One region of the Kitasatospora sp. NPDC056327 genome, then DNA from elsewhere that is predicted to be linked to it. Evidence: riboswitches for the same ligand, from Rfam matches in the RefSeq annotation. Region 1 holds a riboswitch; each other region holds the start of a gene.
What was found. Region 1 has a riboswitch for cobalamin ahead of ACFCX4_RS18330 (FecCD family ABC transporter permease). Riboswitches for the same ligand answer to the same signal wherever they lie in the genome.
Positions count from the first base shown of each region.

Region 1 (4,157 bases):
CGCCGGCGGCGGGCCGCAGGGCCCGGTAGACGCAGCGCAGCAGGGTGGACTTGCCGCTGCCGTTGGGGCCGATCAGGCCGACCACCCGACCGGCGGGGGCGCTCAGGGTGACGTCGTGGACCAGCCGGACACCGGCGAGGTCGACGCAGACGCCGTCGACGGCGAGGTCCAGGCCGGGCACGGGGCTCGTGGCGCTCACCGGCCGCCTCCGAAGGCGTAGCCGCGACGGCGCATCAGCAGCAGGAAGCAGGGCACCCCGAGGGCCGCGGTGACCACGCCGACCGGGAGTTCGGCGGGCGCCAGCAGGGTGCGGGAGACGATGTCCACCCAGACCAGCAGCAGGGCCCCGGCGAGCGGAGCGACCAGCAGCACCCGGCGGTGGCCGGCGCCGACCAGCATCCGCACCAGGTGCGGGACCATCAGTCCGACGAAGCCGATCGCCCCGCTGACCGCGACCACGGTGCCGGTGACGGCCGCGGTCACCACGAACAGTTCGCGGCGCAGCCGGTCCGGGTCCACGCCGAGCGAGGCGGCCGTCTCGTCGCCCATCGCCAGCGCGTCCAGCCGGCCGGCCGAGCAGGCCAGGTGCACCAGGCCGGCCAGCACGGTGGCGGCGGCGATCGGCACCGAGCCCCAGGTGGCGCCGCCGAGGCTGCCGAGCAGCCACATCATCGCGGAGCGGGCGGCCTCGCCGCGGGCGGCGGCGAAGACCATCAGCGCGGTGACGGCGGAGAAGCCGTAGGACATCGCGGTGCCGGTGAGCACCAGCCGCAGCGGGGTGAGGCCGTGCGCGGTCCGGGCGGTCAGGTAGACCAGCACCATGGCGAGCAGGGCGGCGGCGAACGCGGAGGCGGAGAGCGCCCAGACGCCGAACGATGCGAAGGCGCCGAGCATCAGCACGGCGTTGGCGCCGACCGAGGCGCCGGAGGAGATGCCGAGCACGAACGGGTCGGCGAGCGCGTTGCGGACCATCGCCTGGACGGCGACCCCGGTGGCGGCCAGTCCGGCGCCGACCACGGCGGCCAGGACGGCGCGGGGCAGCCGGATCTCCCAGACGATCGCGTAGGCGGCGGCCTCGTCGGCCTCCAGCCGGCCGCCCGTCAGACCGGCGGCCAGCAGCCGCAGCACCCGGCCCGGGGCCAGTCCGGAGGAGCCCACCGCGACGGCGCAGACCAGCGAGAGCAGCAGGGCGGCGGCGAGGGCGGCGGCCAGCGCCGCGGCGGGTGTTCGGCGCGGGCCCGGCGGGGCCGCGGCGGTGGCCGGTGCGGTCGCGGTGCTGCTCACTGTGGCGCGCCTTGCCTCGGGCCGGGCGGGGCGCGGGGCGGCGTGCCCGGGCGCGGTCGTGCCGGGGCGCGATCCCCTCGCAGTCCACGGCGAGTTGTCGGGAGGTCGGCGTCCCCGGGCGATCGGGCTCACGGGCGCGGGGCACCGTTTACCGTTGCGGGTCAGCGCCGGAATCGCACCGGCTTCCCCCTGGGAACGCCCTGGCAGCATAACAAGCACTCGGGTCAGGCAACCCTTACCGCAGCGTTTGTGGCCGGGGACACACGAACGCCCCCGTCCGGCGCGGACGGGGGCGTTCGCAGGGGAGCGAGCGGGGATCAGCCCTGCTTGGTCTCCCAGAAGATCTTGTCGACCTCGGCGACGAGGTCCAGCAGCGCCTGGCCGGTGGCCGGGTCGGTGGACGCCTTGGCGGCCGAGGCGGCCTTCAGGGTGTCGTTGACCAGCTGGTGCAGCTGCGGGTACTTCTCGAAGTGCGGGGCCTTGAAGTAGTCGCTCCACAGCACCGAGATGTGGTGCTTGACGGCCTCGGCGCGCTGCTCCTTGATGATGACGGCGCGGGCCCGGAAGTGCGGGTCCTCGTTGGCCTGGTACTTCTCCTGGGTGGCCTTCACGGACTCGGCCTCGATGCGGGCCTGGGCCGGGTCGTACACGCCGCAGGGCAGGTCGCAGTGGGCGTGGGCGGTGGCGCGCGGTGCAAACAGACGAGAGAACATGGGAGTCCTTCCTTAGATCGTCTTCCCGCGCCCGAGATTACCCTTCGGGCCCGGCGGTTTCTCGGCCGGGCGGTGGGCCTAGGGCAAAAGGCCGAGCCGGAACCGGGTGAATCCGGACACCGGCGGGTGACGGACCGTGCGGCAGACTGGTGTGCGACAGCGGGCGCCCGGAGGAGGAGTCGTGGCACGGAGCGCGGAACCGGTGGAGGACCCCCCGGCGGGCGGCGCGCCGTTCGGGCTGATCGACGTGGCGGGGGACTCGATGGTGCCGACGCTGCGCGACGGGGACCGGCTGCTGGTCCGCTACGGCGCGCGGATCCGGCCCGGCGCGGTGGTGGTGTTCCGTCACCCGTTCCAGCAGAACCTGCTGGTGGTCAAGCGTGCCGACGGCCGCAGGCCGAAGGGCTGGTGGCTGCTCTCCGACAACCGGCCGGTCGACAGCGACAGCCGCAGCTACGGCGCGGTCCCGGACGAACTCGTGCTCGGCCGGGTGCTGCTGCGGCTGCGCCCCCGCCCGGTCTGGCTCGCGCCGGGCCGGCGGCTGGAACGGCTGCTGCTCGCCGCCCCGCTGGCCCGGATCCCCGGGCTCGCCCGACGCCTGGGCGTCTGGGTCCGCCCGGAGGAGCTGACGCCCTAGGGCCCGGCAGTGATCCACAAGAGACGCCCTAGCCCTGCCCGGCGGCGGCCGCCGCGGCCTCCTGGCGCTTGCGGGCGCGGTAGGCGGCGACGTTGGCGCGGGTCGCGCAGCGGTCCGAGCAGTACCGGCGGGAGCGGTTGGTCGAGGTGTCCAGGTAGGAGTTGCGGCAGGGGGCGGCCTGGCAGATGCCGAGCCGGTCGGCGCCGAGTTCGGTCAGGTGGACGGCGAGGCCCATGCAGGCGACGGCGCTGAAGTGGGCCGTGGCGGTGGGGGAGTTGTCGGCGAGGTGCAGGTGCCAGCGGGGCCGGCCGGCCTCGTCCAGGTAGTCGTGCCCGGAGACCAGGGGGCTCACCGGAAACTCCATCAGCAGGCTGTTCAGCAGGTCGACGCTGCGCACCTCCTCGCCGTCGGCGGCGGCCTCGAAGACCCCGCGCAGCCGGGTGCGGACGGCCCGCAGCCGGGGCAGGTCCGACTCGTCGGCGAGGTCGCGGGCCCGGGAGGAGTCCGAGAACAGGGCGCGCACCGCGTCCACCGACGTCAGTGCGTCGGTGCCGCGCTCGGGTTCCTCGGTGTTCACCAGCCGGACGGCCAGATCGGCGTACGAGGCGAGCTCCACGGTGGTCCTTCCAGAGATCGGTAACGGGCTGACTGGCTCTAGCCTATTACCCGGAGAGCCGAAGCGGGAAAGCGGCGGCGCCCGGCAGGATTCGGCCTGCCGGGCGCCGGGGAGCGCGCGCTCGGAGCGCGTCGGCTCAGAGCACCTTGGAGAGGAACGCCCGGGTGCGCTCGTGCTGCGGGTCGGTGAGGACCTCGCGGGGGTTGCCGGACTCGACGACCACGCCGCCGTCCATGAACACCAGTGCGTCGCCGACCTCGCGGGCGAAGCCCATCTCGTGGGTGACCACGATCATGGTCATCCCCTCCTCGGCCAGCCCGCGCATGACGTCCAGGACGTCGCCGACCAGCTCGGGGTCGAGCGCCGAGGTCGGCTCGTCGAAGAGCATCAGCTTGGGCTTCATGGCCAGCGCCCGGGCGATGGCCACCCGCTGCTGCTGGCCGCCGGAGAGCTGGGACGGGTAGCTGCCGGCCTTGTCGGCCAGGCCGACCCGCTCCAGCAGGGCCATCCCGCGCTCCTTGGCGGAGGACCTGCTCTCGCCCTTGACCTGCACCGGCGCCTCGATGACGTTCTCGATGGCGGTCATGTGCGGGAAGAGGTTGAAGCGCTGGAACACCATGCCGATGTCACGGCGCTTGAGCGCGACCTCGCTGTCCTTGAGCTCGTACAGCCTGGTGCCCTGCCGCCGGTAGCCGACCAGTTCGCCGTCGACGGACAGCAGCCCGCCGTTGATCTTCTCCAGGTGGTTGATGCACCGCAGGAAGGTCGACTTGCCGGAGCCGGACGGGCCGATCAGGCAGAACACCTCGTTGCGCCGGACCTCCAGGTCGATGCCCCTGAGCACCTCGACCGGTCCGTAGGACTTGCGGACGCCCTCGGCCCGGACCATCGGGTGGCCGGCGTCGGC
Region 1 covers NZ_JBHJRC010000112.1:10,971-15,127, reverse strand. The annotation lists gene ACFCX4_RS18335 (ABC transporter ATP-binding protein) at 1-172, opposite strand, end outside; gene ACFCX4_RS18330 (FecCD family ABC transporter permease) at 196-1,284, opposite strand; cobalamin riboswitch at 1,384-1,522, opposite strand; gene sodN (superoxide dismutase, Ni) at 1,602-1,997, opposite strand; gene sodX (nickel-type superoxide dismutase maturation protease) at 2,179-2,634, shown strand; gene ACFCX4_RS18315 (CGNR zinc finger domain-containing protein) at 2,663-3,250, opposite strand; gene ACFCX4_RS18310 (amino acid ABC transporter ATP-binding protein) at 3,387-4,139, opposite strand.

Region 2 (4,157 bases), on a different contig from region 1:
GTCAGAGCTCCACCGAACGGGACGCGTGTTTCCCCCAGGAGGTCCTGCCATGGCCCAGTCCGTCCTCTCACCCAGCCTGCCCGCGGGCGGCTCCGCCCCGGCCGCGCTGCCGATCCGCGCCATCCTGCCCTGGGCGCTGTTCCTCGGCACCCTGATGCTGGTCCTGCTCTACTTCGTCGGCGCCGAACAGGGCGCCACCTCCCTCATCTCCGGGGCCACCGTGCACGAGTGGGTGCACGACGGCCGCCACCTGCTCGGCTTCCCGTGCCACTGAGCGGAGACCGGGCACCGATGAACAACTCCGCAACCGTCTCCTCGGGCACCGTCGGAAAGCTGCTGCTGCGGGGCCTGATCGCGGGCCTGATCGCCGGACTGGTGGCCTTCGTCTTCGCCTACACCGTCGGCGAGGGCCCCGTCTCGGACGCCATCGCGCAGGAGCAGTCCCAGTCCGCCGGCGCCGGGCACCACCACGGCGAGGCGGCGGAACCCGCCGGCGACCACGCCGACTCCCACGGGGCCGCCGGCACCGCCGACGCCGCCGGCTCCGGTGACGAGGAGGAGGAACTGGTCAGCCGCGACCTCCAGTCCACCGCGGGCCTCGCCACCGGGGTCCTGGTCTACGGCGTCGCCGTCGGCGGCATCGCGGCGCTGGCGTTCTGCTTCGCCCTCGGCCGGATCGGCCGGTTCGGCCCCCGGGCCACCGCCGCGCTGGTCGCGGGCGCCGCGTTCGCCACCGTCTACCTGGTGCCGTTCCTCAAGTACCCGGCGATGCCGCCCGCGGTCGGCAACCCGGACACCATCGGGAAGCGCACGTCGCTGTTCTTCCTGATGATCGCGCTCAGCGTGCTGATCGGTGTCGCCGCGGTCATCCTCGGCAGGCGCCTGGCTCCGCGTCTGGGCACCTGGAACGCCGTCGTCGCGGCCGGTGTCGGCTACGCCGCGGTGATGGCGCTGCTCGCGCTCGTCCTGCCGTCCAACGACGACGCGATCCCGGACGGCTTCCCGGCCGGGCTGATGTGGGACTTCCGGCTCGCCTCGATCGGTCTCCAGGCCGTGCTGTGGACCGGGTTCGCCCTGGTCTTCGGCGCCCTGGCACAGCGGGCCCTCACCCCCGCCGCGCCCGTCGGGGACCGCACGGCCGCCCCCGCTCCGGCGGTCTGACGGACAGTTCCGGAAAGCGCACGGTTCGACCCTGCCGAAGGCGCGCCGGCGGGGTCGAACCGTGCGCTTTCCCGCTTTCACGGCACCTGCCCGTCGCCCCGCCCGCCGGAACCGGAACCGGGGCGGGACGTCCGGTGACGGGTGACGGGTGACGGGTGACGGGTGACGGGCGATGGAAGGCGGGAGGCGGGTGGCGCTCTGGACTTACTAGGACGTCCGACTATATGGTCGTGGACAAGGCCCGCAGTGCAGGGAAGCCGGTGTGAATCCGGCACGGTCCCGCCACTGTGACCGGGGAGTTCGTCGCCGCAGTACCAGCCACTGGCCGCTGGCCGGGAAGGCCGGGCGACGCGCGCCGATCCGGGAGTCAGGATACCGACTGCGGGTGTTCCGTGTTGTCCACGAGGATGGAGCAAACACGCATGGCACCGGTCTGCGCTCTTCCCGACCCTGGTGATCCTGCGACGGCCGCGGCCCGCCCGTCACCCTGACGGCTCGCCGCGCCCGGCAGCCCCCACGCCCGCGCCCGCCCGGGCGCCGTGCGGGCGGACGCCGTGCGCCCCTCCCTCGGATCCTCCTGACGCCCTGACGAGAGCAGGTTCGTGATGGTCCGTGAACTGCACCACTTCATCGCCGGCAAGCCCGCCGCCGGCACCTCCGGCCGCTTCGGAGACGTGTACGACCCCAATACCGGCCGCGTCCAGGCCCGGGTGCCGCTGGCGTCCCGCGCCGAGGTCGAGGCCGTGATCGCCGACGCGGAACAGGCCCAGCCCGGCTGGGCGGCCTGGAACCCGCAGCGCCGCGCCCGGGTGCTGCTGCGCTTCCTCCAACTCGTCGAGCAGGAGCGGGACGGGCTCGCCCGGCTGCTCTCCGCCGAGCACGGCAAGACCGTCGCCGACGCCCACGGCGACCTCCAGCGCGGCCTGGAGGTCGTCGAGTTCGCCGCCGGGATCCCGCACCTGCTGAAGGGCGAGTTCACCGACAACGCCGGGACCGGCATCGACGTGTACTCGATGCGCCAGCCGCTCGGCGTCGTCGCCGGCATCACCCCGTTCAACTTCCCGGCGATGATCCCGCTCTGGAAGGCCGCACCGGCGCTGGCCTGCGGCAACGCCTTCGTCCTCAAGCCCTCCGAGCGCGACCCCTCGGTGCCGCTGCGGCTCGCCGAGCTGTTCCTGGAGGCGGGACTGCCGCCGGGCGTGCTGAACGTGGTCAACGGCGACAAGGAGGCCGTGGACACCCTGCTGGAGGACCCGCGGGTCCAGGCGGTCGGCTTCGTCGGCTCCACCCCGATCGCCCAGTACGTCTACGCCACGGCCGCCGCGCACGGCAAGCGCGCGCAGTGCTTCGGCGGCGCCAAGAACCACATGATCGTCATGCCGGACGCCGACCTCGACCAGGCCGCGGACGCGCTGATCGGCGCCGGCTACGGCTCCGCGGGCGAGCGCTGCATGGCGATCTCGGTCGCCGTACCGGTGGGGGAGGAGACCGCCGACGCCCTGGTCGCCAAGCTGGTCGAGCGGATCGGCGCGCTCCGGGTCGGCCGCTCGGACGACCCGGAGGCCGACTTCGGACCGCTGGTCGGCCGGGACGCGCTGGAACGCGTCCGGGGCTACCTCGACCTCGGCGTCCGGGAGGGGGCCGAACTCGTCGTCGACGGCCGGGACTTCCGGCTGGAGGGGCACGAGGACGGCTACTTCCTGGGGGCCTCGCTCTTCGACCGGGTCACACCGGACATGCGGATCCACCGCGAGGAGATCTTCGGCCCCGTGCTCACGGTCGTCCGTGCCGCCGACTACGAGGAGGCGCTGCGCCTGCCCAGCGAGCACGAGTTCGGCAACGGCGTGGCCATCTACACCCGCGACGGCGACACCGCCCGTGACTTCACCCGCCGCGTCGACACCGGCATGGTCGGTGTCAACGTGCCGATCCCGGTGCCGATCGCCTACCACACCTTCGGCGGCTGGAAGCGCTCCGCGTTCGGTGACCTCAACCAGCACGGCCCGGACTCCGTCCGCTTCTACACCCGCACCCGCACGGTGACCTCCCGCTGGCCCTCCGGGGTCAAGGAGGGTGCCAGCTTCACCATCCCCACGATGGGCTGAGCGCCGTGCACGATCTCGACCAGGAACAGCGTGCCGTCGCCCGGGCCGTCCGGGCCTTCGCCGACGAGCACCTCGCCCCGCACGCGGTGGAGTGGGACCAGGCCAAGCACTTCCCCGTCGACGTGCTGCGCAAGGCCGCCGACCTCGGCCTGGGCGGCGTCTACGTCCGGGAGGACGCCGGCGGATCAGAACTCACCCGGCTGGACGGGGTGGTGGCCTTCGAGGCGCTCGCCACCGGCTGCCCCTCGATCGCCGCCTACCTGTCGATCCACAACATGGTCGCCTGGATGGTCGACCGCTACGGCACCGACGGGCAGCGCCGCCGCTGGCTGCCGGGGCTCTGCGCGGCCGAGCAACTGGGCAGCTACTGCCTCACAGAGCCGGGGGCCGGCTCGGACGCCGCCGCGCTGAGCACCCGGGCCCGGCGCGACGGGGACCACTACGTCCTGGACGGGGTCAAGCAGTTCATCTCCGGCGCGGGCACCTCCCGGGTCTACCTGGTCATGGCCCGCACCGGCGGCCCGGGACCGCGGGGCATCTCCGCCTTCCTGCTGGACCGGGAGGACCCCGGGCTGTCCTTCGGCCCGAACGAGCGGAAGATGGGCTGGAACGCCCAGCCCACCCGCCAGGTGGTCCTGGACGGCGTCCGGCTGCCCGCCGACCGCCTCCTCGGCACGGAGGGGGAGGGCTTCCGGATCGCCATGAGCGGACTCAACGGCGGCCGGCTCGGCATCGCCGCCTGCTCGCTGGGCGGGGCCCAGAGCGCGCTGGAACGCACCATGACCTTCCTCGCCGAGCGGGAGGCGTTCGGCACCCGGCTGCTCCACGCCCAGGCGCTCCAGTTCCGGCTGGCCGACATGGCCACCGAACTGGAGGCCGCCCGGGCCCTGG
Region 2 covers NZ_JBHJRC010000017.1:32,857-37,013, forward strand. The annotation lists gene ACFCX4_RS04655 (CbtB-domain containing protein) at 50-274, shown strand; gene ACFCX4_RS04660 (CbtA family protein) at 292-1,161, shown strand; cobalamin riboswitch at 1,370-1,560, shown strand; gene ACFCX4_RS04665 (CoA-acylating methylmalonate-semialdehyde dehydrogenase) at 1,767-3,266, shown strand; gene ACFCX4_RS04670 (acyl-CoA dehydrogenase family protein) at 3,263-4,157, shown strand, end outside.
Region 2: linked by a shared signal. The riboswitch ahead of ACFCX4_RS04665 (CoA-acylating methylmalonate-semialdehyde dehydrogenase) and the one ahead of ACFCX4_RS18330 (FecCD family ABC transporter permease) in region 1 are both predicted to bind cobalamin.

Region 3 (4,157 bases), on a different contig from region 1:
CCGGTTCCACCGGGCACTTCCTGCTGCCGTCCGGCGCGCCCGTCCAGCTGCCCGCCCACCCGCCGCGGCAGCATGCGCCCGCCGGCCCGATCGCGGTGCTGCTGATCGGCCCGGCCGGCGCCGGCAAGACCACGGTGGCCCGCCACTGGGCCGAGCGGCGCCCCGCCCCGACCGCGCACATCAGCCTCGACGACGTCCGCGAGTGGGTGCAGTCCGGCTTCGCCAACCCGCAGTCCGGCTGGAACGACGCCTCCGAGGCGCAGTACCGGCTGGCCCGCCGCACCTGCGGCTTCGCCTGCCGCAACTACCTGGCCAACGGCATCTCCTGCATCATCGACGACGCCGTCTTCCCCAACCGCCCGGCGATCGGCCTCGGCGGCTGGAAGCGGCACATCGGCCCCGGCATGATCCCGGTGGTGCTGCTGCCCAGCCTGGACTCGGTGCTCGGCCGCAACGCCCGGCGCAGCGGCAACCGCCGGCTCGGTGACGAGGAGGTGGCCCGGATCCACGGCCGGATGGCCGGCTGGTACAACTCGGGCCTGCCGATCATCGACAACTCCCACCTCGACGTGGCCGCCACGGCGGCCGAGCTGGACCGGGTGATCCTGGCCCGGCTGATGGGCGTCCCGGTCCGCTGAGCCCGGCCGCCGGCCGTCCGCGGCCGGTGCTCCGGGCGGGCCGGGCTGTCGGTGCCGGCTGCGATGATGGACGCGTCCTGAACGAACCACCGGGGGGAGCCGCGCCCGTGCCGGAAGGCCACATCATCCACCGCCTCGCCGCCGAGAACCACCGTGCCTTCGGCGGCCGGCCGGTCCGTGCCAGCAGTCCGCAGGGCCGCTTCGCGGACGGCGCCAAGCTGATCGACGGGCGGGAGCTGACCGCGGCGGAGGCCACCGGCAAGCACCTGTTCCTCGGCTTCGGCGAGGACGCCTGGGTGCACGTCCACCTCGGGCTGTACGGCGGGTTCACCTTCGGCGAGCCGGGTGACGGCCCGGTGCCCGAGCCGGTCGGCCTGGTCCGGCTGCGGCTGGCGAACGACGAGCACTTCGCGGACCTGCGCGGTCCCAACACCTGTGCGCTGATCACCGGCGCGGAGAAGGCCGCGGTGGCCCGCCGCCTCGGTCCGGACCCGCTGCGCGCGGACGCCGACCCGGACGCCGCCTGGCGGCGGATCTCCGGCAGCCGCACCACGATCGCCGCGTTGCTGATGGACCAGAAGGTGCTGGCGGGCGTCGGCAACGTGTACCGCGCCGAGGTGCTGTTCCGGCACGGCATCGACCCGCACCGGGCCGGCCGCGACCTGCGCCGTGCCGAGTGGGACGCGATCTGGGCGGACCTGGTCGCCCTGATGCGCGAGGGCGTCGGCGCGGGCCGGATCGACACGGTCCGTCCCGAGCACACCCCCGAGGTGATGGGCCGGCCGCCGCGGGTCGACGACCACGGCGGCGAGGTCTACGTCTACCGGCGCGCGGGGCAGCCCTGTCTGGTCTGCGGAACCGACGTCCGTGCCGAGGAGCACGCCTCCCGCAACCTCTTCTGGTGCCCGTTCTGCCAGCCCGCCGCCGCCTGGACGTGAGGCGGCGCGGGAGGGCGTGAGCGGTCGTGAGGTGACGCCGGCTCCGGTCCGGCCGGGCCGGCGTCAGCCCGCCGAAGCCCCGTCGGCGTCACCGGCGCACTGGTCCAGCAGGGGGCGCAGGCCGGCGTCCACGAGCCGGTAGCGCACGACACGTCCCTCCTTCTCGCCCGCGACCACGCCTGCCGTCCGGAGCAGGCGCAGGGCCTGCGAGACGGCGGGGTCGCGCATGCCGGTGGCGACCGCGAGGTCGGTGACGGCGAGCGGGCCGGTGCGGTGCAGGGCGAGCAGCAGGGCGAGCCGTCCGGGGTCGGCGAGCAGCGCGAAGCGGTCGGCCCAGGAGCGGACCCCGGCGGTGTCGCCGATGGCCGCGATGGCCTCGCAGACCCGGTGGCCGTCGATGGTGCGGTGGCCCGCGCGGTCGGCCGGTACGAGATGCATGCGGCCCATTCTCGCAGGCGGGGCCCTGTGATCCTGGACACCTGCGCAGGTGCGCAGCCTTGCACGGGTTGTCCGCCGACCCCTACGGTGTTCCCCGCCGTGGTGCTCGGGAAGACCGGTGACGGACCCTCAGGGGTCCCAGTCCGGAGCGGCCCTCGCCACTGTGATCGGGGGAAGTCGTCCGTACCCACGACGCCACTGGGCGCTTCGCGCGCCTGGGAAGGCGGGTACGGGAGCCCCGTCAGCCAGGAGACCGGCCACGGCATCTCACGACGTCATTCCACGAGGTGCTGGAGCGTGATCCGAGCATGACCCTGCCCGAAACCGCCGCCGTCCCGACGGCGCCCGCGTCCCTTCCCGCGTTCCGCTGGCGGCGTGAGGACACCCTGCGCACGGCCGGCCTGATGGGCGTGATCCTCGCCATGCACGTGGTGGCGTTCGGCACGCTGGTCTTCCTGGTCGCACCCGAGAGGTACGAGGTCGGCACCCAGGTCTTCGGGGTGGGCCTGGGCATCACCGCCTACACCCTCGGCATGCGGCACGCCTTCGACGCCGACCACATCGCGGTCATCGACAACACCACCCGCAAGCTGATGGCGGACGGCCGGCGCCCGGTCTCGGTGGGCTTCTGGTTCGCCCTCGGCCACTCCTCGATGGTGGTGCTGATGGCCGCCCTGGTGGCGGGCGGCGCCCAGCTGGCGAACACCCTGATGGACGACGGGTCCGCCACCCACCAGTGGCTCGGCGTGGTCGGGACCTCGGCCTCCGGCGCCTTCCTCTACCTGATCGGCGCCCTCAACCTGGCGGCGCTGTTCGGCATCCTCAAGGTGTTCCGCAGGATGCGGGCGGGGTCGTTCGACGAGGCCGAGCTGGAGGCGCACCTGAACTCGCGCGGCTTCCTGGCCCGGGTGCTGAACCGGGCGACCCGCTCGATCACCCGGCCCGGGCAGATGTTCCCGGTCGGCATGGTGCTGGGCCTGGGCTTCGACACCGCGACCGAGGTCACCCTGATGGTGATGGCCGGCTCGGGCGCCGCCTCCGGCCTGCCGTGGTACGCGATCGTCTGCCTGCCGCTGCTGTTCGCGGCCGGGATGAGCCTGTTCGACACCCTCGACGGCACCTTCATGAACTTCGCCTACCAGTGGGCGTTCTCCAACCCGGTGCGGAAGGTGTACTACAACCTGACGATCACCGGTCTGTCGATCGCGGTGGCGTTCGTGATCGGGACCATCGAGCTGGTCGGAGTGCTGCACGAGAAGCTGGACCTCACCGACCCGGTGAGCGGCTGGATCGCGGAGATCTCGCTGGACAACGTCGGGTACGCGATCGTCGGTCTGTTCGTGGTCGTCTGGGCGGCGGCCATCGCCTACTGGCGGCTGGCCGGGGTGGAGCGGAAGTGGGGCTCCGGGGCCGCGCCGGGAGCGCGGTAGCGGTGCCGGCCGGGCCCCCGCGGGCCCGGCCGGTGGCGTTCGGCAGGCGGATCGGGGCCCGGGTTCGTACGCTCGACGCATGGCTGATGCGTACGCGGGCCGGCGGGAGCGGTTGCGGGAGCACTGCAGTGCGTCCGGGGCCGACGCGGCGCTGATCACCCGGGCGGCGAACGTGCGGTACCTCACCGGCTGCCCGCCGTGCGGGGCGGCCCTGCTGCTCACCCGGGAGCGCGCGCTGCTCGCGCTGCCGGACGACCTCCCGCCGGACGACACCGGCGAGCACCTGATCACCCCCGAGGTCACCCGGCTCCCGGTGGCGGCCGGGGCGGACACCGCGGTCGCCGCGGCGGCGGCCGTGACCGGGCTGGGGGTGACCGGGCTGGCGGTGGAGGAGCACGACCTGACGGTCACCCGGCACCGGACGGTCGCCGGGCTCGCCGAGGGGGTGCGGCTGACGGACGTGGGGCGGGCGGTGGAGCGGCTGCGGCTGGTCAAGGACGAGCACGAGATCGCCGACCTGCGGATCGCCGCGGAGATCGCCGACCAGGCGCTCGGCGAACTGCTGGAGTCGATCCTGGTCGGCCGCACCGAGCGGCACCTGGCGATGGAGCTGGAGCGCCGGATGATCGACCACGGCGCGGACCGGGCGGCCTTCCCGGTCTCGGTCGGCACGGGCAGCCACTCGGGCCGGCAGGCCCACCAGCCCACCGACC
Region 3 covers NZ_JBHJRC010000138.1:332-4,488, forward strand. The annotation lists gene ACFCX4_RS20495 (AAA family ATPase) at 1-638, shown strand, start outside; gene ACFCX4_RS20500 (Fpg/Nei family DNA glycosylase) at 746-1,576, shown strand; gene ACFCX4_RS20505 (ArsR/SmtB family transcription factor) at 1,640-2,014, opposite strand; cobalamin riboswitch at 2,098-2,291, shown strand; gene ACFCX4_RS20510 (HoxN/HupN/NixA family nickel/cobalt transporter) at 2,323-3,444, shown strand; gene ACFCX4_RS20515 (M24 family metallopeptidase) at 3,524-4,157, shown strand, end outside.
Region 3: linked by a shared signal. The riboswitch ahead of ACFCX4_RS20510 (HoxN/HupN/NixA family nickel/cobalt transporter) and the one ahead of ACFCX4_RS18330 (FecCD family ABC transporter permease) in region 1 are both predicted to bind cobalamin.